One region of the Roseateles sp. GW823-FHT07B05 genome, then DNA from elsewhere that is predicted to be linked to it. Evidence: predicted binding sites of a transcription regulator. Region 1 holds the regulator's gene; the other holds the start of a gene.
What was found. The regulator sigma-54, encoded in region 1, starts transcription at its own class of promoters, with help from an activator protein. The targets are predictions, from matches to a motif close to TGGCANGNAANCTGCTTT.

Region 1 (4,564 bases):
TTCAGCTCGGCCAGCACCTCGGCGCGCGACACGGTGGACTGCACGCTGACGCTGTAGCCCGACTCGGGGTCGGACACGAAGGATTGCGCCTGGGCGGACGCGCCGGCCGTGACGGCAGCGGCGGCGAACAGCAGTTGGAGGACGGCGCGGTTGAAGCTGGGTTGGCGGGTCATGGCAGGCTCCTGGAAGGTGTCGGTGGGGGCGTTGGATCTGTCTTGCGACAGGGATGAACTGTGCCGACGATGGGTGTACCTGAGATGCCATAAAGTACGTTTAACTTTGCATCTGGTACCGATCATGGCCGACCGACTTGCCGCGCTGTTCACGCACTTCGCCGTGCGCGCCGAGACCTTCCAGACCGGCGCGCTGTGCGGCGTCAACAGCCTGGTGCCACAGGCCGGGCGCGGCCAGCTGCACCTGATCCGGTCGGGCGATGTGGCCGTCCACCATGACGGCGTGCCCGAGCCGCTGCGCATCACCGAGCCCAGCCTGCTGCTCTACCCGCGCCCGCTGGCCCACCGCTTCGTGACGGACCCGGCGTGCGGTGCCGAGTTCCTGTGCGCCCACATGGCCTTCGACGGCGGTGCCGGCCATCCCATCGCCGCGGCGCTGCCGGCCTGGGTGTGCCTGCCGCTGGCGTCGGTGCCCGGCTGCGCGCCGGTGCTGGCGCAGCTGTTCGCCGAGGCCGAGGCGACGTATTGCGGCCGCCAGCTGATGCTGGACCGGCTGTTCGAGGTGCTGCTGATCTGGGTGCTGCGCGAGCTGATGGCGCAGGGCCGGGTCGAGTCCGGCATGCTGGCCGGGCTGTCGCACCCGAAGCTGCGCGGCGCGCTGGTGGCCATGCACGAGGCGCCGCAGCGCGACTGGCCGCTGGAGGAGCTGGCGGCGGCGGCGGGCATGTCGCGCACCGTGTTCGCCAACAGCTTCCGCGATGTCGTCGGCTGTACGCCGGGCGTCTACCTGCAGCGCTGGCGCATCGGTCTGGCGCAGAAAGGGCTGCGCGAGGGCCGCTCGCTCAAGCACATCGCGATGGACGTGGGCTACGGCGGCGAGGCGGCGCTGTCACGCGCGTTCCGCGCGCACACGGGGCAGTCGCCGCGGGAGTGGCGCAAGGCGGAGCTGCCGCAGGATTGAGCGGTCAGGAGAGCCGCCGCACCGACATCTCGCGCAGCGACTGGAGCAAGGCCAGCGCCTCGTTCACAACGCCTTGCGCAGATTCGCCGGCGCGATCTTCATGCCTTCGCGGTACTTGGCCACCGTGCGGCGGGCGCACTGGATGCCCTGTTCCTCCAGCATCGCCGCGAGCGCGCTGTCGGACAGCGGCTTCTTGATGTCCTCGGCCGCGACGAACTGCTTGATCAGCGCGCGCACCGCGGTGCTGGACGCCTCGCCGCCGGCCTCGGTGCTCAGCCCCGAGCCGAAGAAGTACTTCAGCTCGAAGGTGCCCCAGGACGTGGCCATGTACTTGGCCGTCGTCACGCGCGAGATGGTGGACTCGTGCAGGCCCAGCTCGTCGGCGATTTCGCGCAGCACCAGCGGCTTCATGGCCAGCTCGCCGTGCGTGAAGAAGCCGCGCTGGCGCTCCACGATGGCCTGGCTGACGCGCAGGATGGTGTCGAAGCGCTGCTGGATGTTCTTGATGAACCAGCGCGCCTCCTGCAGCTGCCCGCCCAGCGGCGAGTTGCTGATGCCGCCGCGCGTGGCGCGCAGCGCGTTCGCGTACAGCTCGTTGATGCGCAGCTTGGGTGCCACCTCGGGGTTCAGCATGACGCGGAACTCGCGGCCCACCTTGCGCACGATGACGTCGGGCACGATGGCCGCAGCCGCGCTTTGCGCGAAGCGGCGGCCCGGCTTGGGCTCCAGCCGCGTGATGAGGCCTTGCGCCTCGCGCAGCAAGGCCTCGTCGGCGCCGGTCTCGGCCATCAGCCGGCGCATGTCGCGGCGGGCCAGCAGCTCCAGATGACTCTTGCAGATCAGCAGGGCGATGGCCTGCGCCGGGCTCTTGGGCCGGGCGCGCAGCTGCAGCACCAGGCATTCGGACAGGTCGCGCGCGCCGATGCCGGCCGGGTCCAGGCTCTGCAGCAGGCGCAGCGCGATGCGCAGGTGGTCCAGCAGCTCGTCGCGGTCCTCGGGGTCGTCGCCGGCCAGCGCGGTGGCGATGTCCTCCAGCGGGTCTTCGAGGTAGCCGTCCTCGTTCAGCGACTCGATGACGACGTGCAGCGCCGCGCGGTCGGCGGCCGACAGGCTCAGGCCGGCCAGCTGCTGTGCCAGGTGCTCGGCCAGCGTCGTCTCGGCGGACTCCTGGCTCTCGCGCTCGCCGTCGTCGTCGCCGCTGGACGGGCTGCTGCTGGGCAGCTCACGGATGCCGTCGAAGTCGTCGCGCTCGGTGCCGTTCTCCCAGTCCTCGCGCTCGGTGCCGCCGAAGTCCTCGCCGCTGAGCTCGGCAGACTCCCCGCCCTCGGACTCCCCGGCCGACGCCTCCGTGCCGGCCTCGGCCGGCGCATTGGTGGCCAGCTCCGGCGCGCTGACGGTGAACTCTTCCTCGGCCTCCAGCAGCGGGTTGGCGGCCAGCATCTGCTCGACCTCCTGGTGCAGCTCCAGCGTCGACAGCTGCAGCAGCCGGATGGACTGCTGCAACTGGGGCGTCAGCGCCAAGTGCTGACTGAGGCGGACCTGGAGGGTCTGTTTCATGGTGTGACCCGCGGACCGGCGCCGGGCCGCTCCCAAGCCGGCCCGCAGGCGATGTGCGAGCGGCTCAATGCCGTGAGCATCGCCGTCCCCTCGGGGGACCGACCGGAATCGCGCGCGTTCAGCGCCGCGAGGATGGGCGAGGGGCTCACCATCCCTACATCCGGAAATGCTCGCCGAGGTACACCTTCCGCACATCGGCGTTGGCGACGATCTCGTCCGGCGTGCCTTCGGCCAGCACGGCACCCTCGCTGATGATGTAGGCGCGGTCGCAGATGCCCAGCGTCTCGCGGACGTTGTGGTCCGTGATGAGCACGCCGATGCCGCGGGCCTTCAGGAAGCCGATGATGCGCTGGATCTCCAGCACGGCGATGGGGTCCACGCCGGCGAACGGCTCGTCCAGCAGGATGAAACGCGGCTGCGTGGCCAGCGCCCGGGCGATCTCGACGCGGCGGCGCTCGCCGCCCGACAGTGCCGGCGCCGGGCTGTCACGCAGGCCGTCGATGGACAGGTCGTGCAGCAGGCCGTTCAGCAGCTCGTCGATGCGGCCCTTGGACAGCGCCTTGCCGCGCTCGTCCTGCTGCAGCTCCAGCACCGCGCGGATGTTCTGCTCGACCGTCAGCTTGCGGAAGATGGAGGCTTCCTGCGGCAGGTAGGAGAGGCCCAGCCGCGCGCGGGCGTGGATGGGCTGGCGCTGCACCTCGGCGCCGTCGATGCGGATGACGCCGGCGTCGGAGCGCACCAGGCCCACGATCATGTAGAAGCTGGTCGTCTTGCCGGCGCCGTTGGGGCCCAGCAGGCCGACGACCTCGCCGCAGTCGACGCGCACATGCACGTTCTTGACGACCTTGCGGACGCCGTAGGTCTTGGCCAGGCCCTCGGCTTCGAGCCGGCTCGTGCAGGCCTGCGCCATCACGAGGCCTTGCCCGGTGTCAGCGTCGTGGACGGCTTCAGCGGCAGGCCAGGCGCCGGCGCGGAGGCCGGGTCGTCGGGCTGGGCGGGCGGCATGATGACGATGCGGGTGCGGCCGCTGGGGTTGGGCGACGTGTTGCCGGCCTCCAGCGTGAACACCTCGCTGCGGCTGTCATAGAGGATGACGGCGCCCGACACCTCGTTGGTGATCGTGCTGCCACGCATGCGGCGCATCGTGGCGCTGCCGATGAAGCGGATGGTCTCGGTGCGGGTGTCGTATTCCAGCTGGTCGGCCACGCCCTCGATGGACTCGCCGGGCTTGTCCTGCCCCTGGCGGAACGTCACCGGCTTGCCGGTGGCGCCATTGGCGTAAGCCTGGATGTAGCCGTCGCGGGTCTCGCGCACGTCCACCTTCTCTGCGCGCAGCATGAGGCTGCCCTGGGTGATGACGACGTTGCCTTGCAGCTCGGTGCGCTGGTTCACGCCGTCGACGGAGCCGCGCTGGTCCGACGTGAAGACCATGGGCTTGGTGCGGTCGGCCTTCTCCGCATGGGCGGCGCAGGCAGCGAGTGCGAGGAGCAGCAGGGATAGGCGGGGCAGCATGGCGGCACGGAAGTTGCAGGCCATTCTATGGGCCTGAGCCTGGCCTCAGCCTTTCCCTCGCGACAACCTGATCAGGAAATCTGCCGCAGCCAGCGCCTGTTGGCCTTGCGCCAGCTCGTTCTGGCCCTGCATGAGGCTGGGCGCGGTGCGGAAGCGCCCGCCGACGACCAGCGCCGGCACACCGTCGACGCCCGCCAGCTCGGCCAGCTTCTGGCCCTGGGCCAGCTTGCCGTTCACGCCGAAGGACGAGAAGGCGGCCTTGAACTTGGTGGTGTCCACGCCCAGCTTGCCGACCAGCGCGACGACGGCCGCCTCGTCATTGGCGTCCAGGCCCGCACGGTGGAAGGCGTTGAAGATGCCG
Region 2 (4,564 bases), on a different contig from region 1:
ACGAGACCTGGGCGCCGTGGTGGCGCGAGCGCGTGGCCGAGGGCCATGACTTCGGCTCCCACACCTGGGACCACGACGTGTTCCTGGAAGACCTGCCGGACGCTGACGGCAAGGTCACGCGCTTCAAGGTGCGCACGCAGGCGGGCATCCAGCCGCCGGTGGTCCGCGAGGTCACGGCCGAGCAGTACTGCGCCAGCCTGAAGAAGGTCGGCGAGCGCTTCATGGCGATGACCGGCAAGCCGCTGTCGCCGATCTTCCGGTCGCCGGCGGGCCGCACGTCCGCCGCGCTGCTGAACGCGGCCAAGGCCTGCGGCTTCACGCACGTGGGCTGGAGCCGCGCGGGCTTCCTGGGTGACGAGCTGCCCAGCCAGAGCAACCCGAACGCGGTGCTGCTGGAGAAGGCGCTGCGCGACATCCGGCCCGGCGACATCCTCGTGGCCCACCTGGGCATCTGGGAGCGGCAGGACCCCTGGGCACCCGCCGTGCTGGAGCCGCTGATGACGGGCCTGGAGCAGCGCGGCATGTGCTTCGCGCCGTTGCGCGATCATCCAAGATACGCACCCCTTCTCAAGAAGCCGTGATCGACTGGATCTCCAACACCTTCGACAGCCTGCAACTCGCGCTGTACGAGTCCGTCGTGCAGCCCATCGTGTTCGGGCTGGGCCTGGGCAACCTGCTGGAGGACGCGTTCGATGCGACCGGCTGGCTGCTGCTGGGGCTGCTGCAGATCGTCGTGCTGCTGGTCGGCATCCGGCTGCTGGAGCGCCGCTGGCCCGTGGAGCCGGTGACCGATCGCGCCGGTGTGCGCACCGATGTCCTCTACACGCTGATCCACCGGCTGGGCCTGGTGCGGCTGGCGATGTTCTTCACCATCCAGCCGCTGTGGGACGGGGCCGCCGCGCAGCTGCGCCTGGCGGGGCTGTCCACGTGGCAGCTGGACGGCATCTGGCCCGGCGTCACCGACATTGCCTGGGTCAGCCTGCTGCTGTACCTCGTCGTGTTCGACTTCGCCGGCTACTGGCTGCACCGCTGGCAGCACAGCATGAACTGGTGGTGGGCGCTGCACAGCCTGCACCACAGCCAGCGCCAGATGACGATGTGGAGCGACAACCGCAACCACCTGCTGGACGACGTCATCCTCGGCACCGCGTTCGCGCTGCTGGCCCGCTTCATCGGCGTGGAGCCGGGGCAGTTCGTCGCCATCACCGTCATCACGCAACTGCATGAGAGCCTGCAGCACGCCAACGTGCGGCTGAGCTTCGGCGCCCTCGGCGAGCGGCTGCTGGTCAGCCCGCGCTTCCACCGGCTGCACCACAGCATCGGCATCGGGCATGAGACGAACGGCCGCGGCACGCTGGGCGGGCACAACTTCGGCATCCTGCTGACGGCTTGGGACCAGCTGTTCCGCACGGCCAGCTTCGACAACCGTTTCGACCCCACCGGCGTGCGCGACCAGTTGCCCGAGGAGGGCGGCCGCGACTACGGCCGCGGCTTCTGGCGCCAGCAGTGGCTGGGGCTGGTGCGGCTGGTGTGGCACTGACCATGCCCTGAGTCACGCCAGGCCGTGCGCGGGGATACTCCGGCCCCGATGAACAGCTTGATCGACTCCTTCTGGCGCGCCGCCGCCTATTGCCTGCATCCGCGCGTCATCGGCCTGTCGCTGCTGCCGCTGGTCGTCTCCGGCGTGCTGGCGTTCGGCTTCATGTTCTTCTTCTGGGAAGGCGCCATCGCCAGCGTGCGGGCCACGCTGGAGAGCTGGCTGCTCGTCGAGAGCCTGCTGCGCTGGCTGGACTCGTTCGGCCTGCAGTCCTTCCGCAGCGTGCTGGCCAACATCGTCGTGCTGGCCGGGGTGCTGCCCGTCGTCATCCTGCTGAGCCTGCTGCTGGTGGCGCTGTGCATGACGCCGGCCATCGTGCGGCTCGTCGCCGAGCGGCGCTTCCCGTTGCTGGAGAAGAAGCGCGGCGGCACGCTGGCGCAGAGCGTCTTCGCGTCGCTGGGCGCCACGCTGCTGGCGCTGGTGCTCATCGTGCTGTCCATGCCGCTGTGGCTGGTGCCGCCGCTGGTCATGGTGCTGCCGCCGCTGATCTGGGGCTGGCTGACCTACCGCGTGTTCGGCTTCGACGTGCTGGCCGAGCACGCCTCGGCCGACGAGCGCCGCGCGCTGCTCAAGGTCCACCGCGTGCCCATGCTGGCCATGGGCGTCGTCTGCGGCTACCTGGGCGCCGTGCCGTCGCTGGTCTGGGCCGTCTCCGGCGTGGCCGGCATCATCTTTGCGCCCTTCACCGTGCTGCTGGCCATCTGGCTCTACACGCTGGTGTTTGCGTTCTCCACGGCCTGGTTCACGCACTACGCGCTGGCGGCGCTGCAGGCGCAGCGGGCCGGTGAGCCGGTCGTCATCTCCGAAGTTCTCCCGGGAGCCTGAAGCCCATGCAAGTTGGACTGATCATCATTGGCGACGAGATCCTGTCCGGCAAACGCCGCGACTCGCACCTCGCCAAATTCATCGAGCTGCTCGCCGAGCGCGGCATGCAGCTGTCCTGGGCGCAGTACCTGGGCGACGACCGCGAGCAGCTGACCGCCCGGCTGCGCGAGGCCTTCGCCAGCGGCGACCTCGTCGTCAGCTGCGGCGGCATCGGTGCCACGCCGGACGACCACACCCGCCAGTCCGCCGCCGCGGCGCTGGGCCGGCCGCTGGCGTTGCACGCCGAGGCGCGCGAGCTGATCTGGCAGCGCGTGCAGCAGATGGCCGCCGAGCAGGGCCAGACGGTCGACGCGGATCACCCCGATACGGTGCGCCGCTTCGAGATGGGCGTGTTTCCGGAGGGCGCGGGCATCGTTCCCAACCCCTTCAACAAGATTCCGGGTTTCTTCGTCGGCAACGTCCACTTCGTGCCAGGTTTCCCCGTCATGGCCCATCCGATGATGGCCTGGGTGCTGGACCGCTACCCGCAACTGCATCGCCAGGTCGGGGTCACGGAGCGCTCGCTGATCGTCCAGGGGGCCATGGAAGCCAGCCTCACGCCTCTGATGGAGCGGGTGGAGGCCGACTTCGCCGGCATCAAGGTGTTCAGCCTGCCGAGCGTCGACCACCCCCAGTGGGGCCGCTGCATCGAGCTGGGCGTGAAGGGCAGCGCTGAGCAGCTGGAAGCCGCCTATTCCGCACTGAAAGAGGGCGTGATTCAGTTTGGTGCATCCATCAGCACCGAGATGGTGCGATAGAACCCTGGCCATCACCGGCCCCACAACGATAATGACCCGAGCAGCCGAGCTGCAACCCATGTCGGTGCATCTGGCATGCAAACTGCTTTGCTTTCCCCCGTGGCTGGGGCGCGTGTGCGCTTCCAGCGGCAACCCACCCCCTCGATCCCGTAGGAGCAATTGATGGCCAAGACCGTCGCCGATGTGATGAACCTGGTGAAGGAGAACGAAGTCAAGTTCGTCGACTTCCGCTTCACCGATACCCGTGGCAAAGAACAGCACGTCACCGTGCCGGTCTCCCATTTCGACGAAGACAAGTTCACGTCGGGCCACGCGTTCGACGGCTCCTCGATCGCCGGCTGGAAGGGCATCGAAGCCTCGGACATGCTGCTGATCCCGGATCCCAACTCGGCCAACATCGACCCCTTCTTCGAAGAGCCGACGCTGATCCTGACCTGCGACGTCATCGACCCGACCGACGGCAAGGCCTATGAGCGCGACCCGCGTTCGCTGGCCAAGCGCGCCGAGGCGTATCTCAAGTCCTCCGGCCTGGGCGACACCGCTTTCTTCGGCCCGGAACCCGAGTTCTTCGTGTTCGACAGCGTCCGCTGGGGCAACGAGATGTCCGGCTCGTTCTTCAAGATCGAATCGGAAGAAGGCGCCTGGAACTCGTCCAAGGAATACGAGCACGGCAACTCCGGCTACCGTCCCACCGTCAAGGGCGGCTACTTCCCCGTGCCCCCGGTCGACAGCGGCCAGGACATGCGCTCGGAGATGTGCCTGATCCTCGAACAGATGGGCATCCCCGTCGAAGTTCACCACCACGAAGTGGCGAACGCCGGCCAGATGGAAATCGGCACGAAGTTCAGCTCGCTGGTCGAGCGCGCCGACTGGACGCAGCTGCAGAAGTACATCATCCAGAACGTCGCCCACGCCTACGGCAAGACCGCGACCTTCATGCCCAAGCCCCTGGTGGGCGACAACGGCTCCGGCATGCACGTTCACCAGTCCGTCTGGAAGGACGGCAAGAACCTGTTCGCCGGTGACGGCTACGCCGGCCTGAGCGACTTCGCGCTGTACTACATCGGCGGCATCATCAAGCACGCCCGCGCGCTGAACGCCATCACCAACCCGGGTACGAACTCGTACAAGCGTCTGGTGCCTGGCTTCGAAGCCCCGGTCAAGCTGGCCTACTCGGCCAAGAACCGCTCGGCCTCGATCCGCATCCCGTACGTGGCGAACCCCAAGGGCCGCCGCGTCGAGGCGCGCTTCCCGGACCCCTCCGCCAACCCGTACCTGTGCTTCGCCGCCCTGCTGATGGCCGGCCTGGACGGCGTGGAAAACAAGATCCATCCGGGCGAAGCCG

Region 2: the regulator sigma-54 is predicted to act here: its motif matches at 3,291-3,308, upstream of glnA (type I glutamate--ammonia ligase).

The regions. Positions count from the first base shown of each region.
Region 1 is NZ_JBXAGX010000003.1:163,447-168,010, forward strand. Features, by position in the region: gene AC1Q7O_RS08900 (DUF4148 domain-containing protein) at 1-173, opposite strand, end outside; gene AC1Q7O_RS08905 (AraC family transcriptional regulator) at 298-1,134, shown strand; gene AC1Q7O_RS08910 (RNA polymerase factor sigma-54) at 1,198-2,691, opposite strand; gene lptB (LPS export ABC transporter ATP-binding protein) at 2,846-3,601, opposite strand; gene lptA (lipopolysaccharide transport periplasmic protein LptA) at 3,601-4,203, opposite strand; gene AC1Q7O_RS08925 (thiol:disulfide interchange protein DsbA/DsbL) at 4,249-4,564, opposite strand, start outside.
Region 2 is NZ_JBXAGX010000001.1:568,785-573,348, forward strand. Features, by position in the region: gene AC1Q7O_RS02260 (polysaccharide deacetylase family protein) at 1-581, shown strand, start outside; gene AC1Q7O_RS02265 (sterol desaturase family protein) at 581-1,540, shown strand; gene AC1Q7O_RS02270 (EI24 domain-containing protein) at 1,589-2,422, shown strand; gene AC1Q7O_RS02275 (competence/damage-inducible protein A) at 2,428-3,219, shown strand; gene glnA (type I glutamate--ammonia ligase) at 3,382-4,564, shown strand, end outside.